Regions from separate parts of the Exiguobacterium sp. s56 genome, predicted to be linked through region 2. Evidence: riboswitches for the same ligand, from Rfam matches in the RefSeq annotation. Region 2 holds a riboswitch; the other holds the start of a gene.

Region 1 (2,201 bases), on a different contig from region 2:
ATAGCGTCCCGACCCGACGAGTCGTACCGTCTGCCCTGCCGTGACGAGACGCATCTCAGGATACGCCTCGAGCAGACCGATATTGCTGAGCGTCATATCGAGCCGGCCGCCGAGCGCACCGTAGACGAGCATTTCCGTCGCGCCATGCCCCCGTGCCGCCTCGAGAGCGATCTCGAGGTCGGTCACATCTTTCTCAGATGGATAACGGACGGCGTCGATCGGCACTTCGCCCGTGAAGGAGTCGAAATCGCCGACGACGAGATCTGGGTTCAGCCCGTGGTTCAACAGTGTCTCGTACCCCCCATCGACGCCGATGATGTAATCGACGTCACGCGGGAGTCCCGAGATTGGTTCCGGGCTGGCCGCCACAATCAACACCCGCATTAGCGGACGTCCCGGGTCGCGAGCGTCGCGAAGCGCGGTGCCGAGACGAACAAGAGGACGAGGACGACGGCCGACACGAGGAAGGACGGGAGCATGTACGTCATGTTATAGGCGAACGAGTAGGCGACGACCGGACCTTCCGCGTATTCGGCGAAGAAGACGATCCCCGACAAGACGTGGGCCCCGTAACGAAGCAGTGAACCGAGGAGCGCGCCGAGCACCAAATAAACGACGAGCGTCTTTTTCGCCTCATCCTTGGCGGCTCGTTTCACTTGACCAGCGAACAGCCCCGCCATCCCGACGACACCGTAAGCGAACGTGTAGTCGAGCAGGAACTGGACCGGCGTGAAGATATAGGCCCCGAACAGCAGTTGCAGCGTTCCGACAAGTGCACCGGTCGCAAGTCCGCCTTTCAAACCGTGACGATACGCCATGACGAAAATCGGCAACATCGCCAAGCTGATTGACCCGCCTTGCGGCATCCGGAACGGGATGAGCAAATCAAAAATCAAACCGAGTGCGGCGAACAATGAGATTTCAATGAGCGCCTGTAATTTTAAACGTTGTTTCATCTATTTCCCTCCTTAAAATATGAGCGAACGACAAAAAGCAGCATGACGTAAACGCCATGCTGCTATCGAGTAGCAACGTGCATTTTCGCCACATCCCTACGTCCGTGTGAACGGAACAGGTTCAAAGGGTTAGCGTATGCCTCTCAGCCACAGAATGTGACACCCCTTGCGACAATATTTGTTGTTCTATGGACGATTATACACGAGATGCGTTGCGAATGCTATCGATTGCGTCTTTATAGCTCGGCTCGTTATAGATGGCCGAGCCGGCCACGAGCACGTCAGCACCGGCATCGATACATAATTTCGCAGTCTCCGCGTTGACGCCTCCGTCAATCTCGATTTCAAAGTCGAGACGGCGCGCTTGGCGCATCTCGTTCAACGCCGCGATTTTCGGCACGACCGATTCGATGAACTTCTGACCCCCAAAGCCAGGGTTCACCGTCATGAGAAGTACCATGTCGACGTCACCGAGCACGTGTTCAATCAATGACAGCGGCGTATGCGGGTTGAGAACGACGCCACACTTGGCTCCGGCCGCCTTAATTTGTTGAAGCACGCGATGCAAATGGTTCGTCGCTTCGACGTGGACGGTGACGATGTCCGCTCCCGCCTTGATGAAGTCTTCGACGAAGCGCTCCGGTTGGTCGATCATCAAGTGGACGTCTAACACCATGTCCGACTTCTTCCGTAAGCTCGCGAGCACCGGGAGACCGATCGAGATGTTCGGGACGAATTGACCGTCCATGACGTCAAAATGGATATAATCCGCGCCGGCCTCTTGGACCGCCTTCACTTCTGCCTCTAGGTTGGCGAAGTCCGCCGCTAAAATCGAGGGTGCAATTTTAATCATGTCAGTACCTCCGTTGTCTATCGTTTAACTCTGCCATAAACGTAACATAATTCTCATAACGGGTGGAAGCGATTTCTCCCGCCTCGACGGCCGCTTTGACGGCACAACCCGGTTCGTTCAAATGGGCACAGCCTCGGAACTTACAGTCGTCATGCCGCTCGACGAACTCAGGGAAGCACCAGCGCATCTCCTCGACTTCGAGTTCTTCTGGGAACTCGAGGCTTGAGAAACCAGGCGTGTCAGCGACGAGCCCGTCAGCGAGCGTGATGAGCGTGACGTGACGCGTCGTGTGCTTGCCTCGGCCGAGCGACTTCGAGATTTTCCCGGTCGCGAGTTCTAGTTCCGGCGCGACCGCGTTCAAGAGCGAACTCTTGCCAACTCCGGTCTGTCCG
Region 2 (2,201 bases):
CATGAGCACCCAAAGGTCATATCGCTTGTAGCTCGTGACCGCAAACGCTGCTTCAGCACCAAGTCCTTGAATGATCCCGACTAAAATAATACGAGGTCCAATCGCGTTACCAATCATCATCTCAATCGTCGCCGCAAGCACTTCGGACAAGAATGCGGCGCCAGGTCGGCGGATGATATAAGCCGCAATAATCGAGACGATGAACCAAATCCCAAAAATCCATTCGTACGCGATCGGTCCAATCAAGCCAGCCCATAGATTCCCGACATGGACGAACGCCAAATAGACGACAGCGAACACGACCGATAAAATGGCCAACAAGACGATTTCTTTTAACTTCCACGACTTAAGCATGCTGTTGTCCCTCGTGTGACGGGCTGTTCACGCTGAACGTCACCGTCATGACGACGTGGCTCGTCTTCGCACGGACCCGGTCGAACGTCGCCTCGTAAAATGAAAACACCGGTTCGATGTCGCCGTGAATGCCCGAGGCGTAATGCATCGAGTCATTGAAGACGCCACGCTCTTTCGCAAAGGCAATTTCTTCGTAGATGATGTCCATATACTTCGCGTCCCCGAGCGGATAGAGGGCGAACTGGGAAGAGACGTACTGGGTCGATACCGGACCGTTCACAGGATCAGTCGTCACGTCGAGCAGGTTGTCTCCTGCCGTGTCGCCTGGGCAGCCGACCGAGAACGTCCCGCTCATCGACATATGTTCCCCGTTCTTCGACGCATGTGACAAGACGGCTTTGGCCACGTCGAACACATGCTCACTGCGTCCCCGGATGACCGTCGAGACGTCATCGGTATGCCGCCAAACGTTTTGCAAGTTCGTCTCTTTCAATGCCCCTTTGATGACACTCACAAAATCAGATGTCATTGGGCTCAGCGTAAAGCGGAATCCGACGATCGGACTCGTACCACATTGGTTGTTCATGTTCTATTCCCCCTTATTGTATGTACACAAAAAAGCCGCATCCATGAGAATGCGGCCACTCGTCCAATGTAATAATCCATTAGAAAAAGTGCCACACTTCCTCACGCCGGTATTACCCGGATCGAGTCATAAGGGATTGGAGCCATGCTCACATCTCAGCCGAAGCACCCCTAGTGTAGTCCAATGTATGCGGTTATCTATGCAACGAGAAGTATAGACGACCGCTCCGAATTTGTAAACGGTTTATGTGAAAGTCACGATACCGTTCCCCGGAAGCGTGTCCTGCAACGTCGTCCAATCGAGCGCCATCTCCTCATCCGTCAACAGACACGCGTCGAGTCCGGCCTCGATGACCGCACGCTCCATCCGCTGCCCGATCAAGACGAGCTCCGTCTGACGGTCCCCGTACGGCTCGACGTAGTCGGCGGCGAGCTCAGGTTCTGCCGTGAACATGAGACTCCGCTCTTCCTCCGGCAGCGTCGCGAGCCAACGTCCCGCGTGTTCGAGCGTCGATGCGTACCCCGCTTGCGAGAACAGGCAGGCGATGTCGTTCCGGGAGGCGATCCATAAGAAACCTTTGGCGCGGACGACTTGATCCGGGAACGCCTCGATCCAGGCGTGGAGCCGCTCCGGATGAAACGGACGGCGGCGGCGATAGACGAACGAACTGATGCCGTATTCCTCCGTCTCTGGTGTGTGTGTCTCGGCCTCTAGTTCTTGAATCCAGCCGGCGGCGTGCATCGCCTGCTCGAAATCGAAAAGATTGACGTCCAACAGCTCCGTCAACTCCACGTTCGCGTAAACTGACGTCAACAGTTTGGCGGTTGGATTGAGCGCCTTCAACAGCCCGGCCATCTCACCGAGTTCTGTCTCGGTCACGCGGTCCGCCTTGTTCAAGACGATGATGTCCGCGAACTCGATTTGGTCGACAAGCAGGTCGACGACCTCGCGGACGTCCGTCTCATCGATGGCCTGCTTCCGTTCATGAAGCGACTCGCCCGAGTTGAAATCTTTCAAGAACCGATACGCATCGACGACCGTCACCATCGCATCGATATAGACACGGCTCGTCAAGTCGATGCCAAGGGCGTCATCGGCGTATGTAAACGTTTGAGCGACCGGAATCGGTTCTGAGATGCCAGATGACTCGATGATAATCCCGTCGAGCTCACGGTCGTTCGTGATGTCCTGTACCGCTTCGAGCAGGTCCTCACGGAGCGTGCAACAGATGCAGCCGTTCGATAGCTCGACCAATTTTTCG

The links. Region 2 has a riboswitch for thiamine pyrophosphate ahead of KNP71_RS02965 (YkoF family thiamine/hydroxymethylpyrimidine-binding protein). Riboswitches for the same ligand answer to the same signal wherever they lie in the genome.
Region 1: it holds a riboswitch for thiamine pyrophosphate, as region 2 does, so the genes downstream of both, thiT (energy-coupled thiamine transporter ThiT) here and KNP71_RS02965 (YkoF family thiamine/hydroxymethylpyrimidine-binding protein) in region 2, are expected to answer to the same signal.

The regions. Positions count from the first base shown of each region.
Region 1 is NZ_JACSLR010000001.1:273,019-275,219, reverse strand. It holds gene KNP71_RS01415 (thiamine diphosphokinase) at 1-384, opposite strand, end outside; gene thiT (energy-coupled thiamine transporter ThiT) at 384-956, opposite strand; TPP riboswitch at 1,033-1,133, opposite strand; gene rpe (ribulose-phosphate 3-epimerase) at 1,153-1,809, opposite strand; gene rsgA (ribosome small subunit-dependent GTPase A) at 1,811-2,201, opposite strand, start outside.
Region 2 is NZ_JACSLR010000002.1:5,979-8,179, forward strand. It holds gene KNP71_RS02960 (ECF transporter S component) at 1-354, opposite strand, end outside; gene KNP71_RS02965 (YkoF family thiamine/hydroxymethylpyrimidine-binding protein) at 347-940, opposite strand; TPP riboswitch at 1,022-1,122, opposite strand; gene KNP71_RS02970 (GTP-binding protein) at 1,184-2,201, opposite strand, start outside.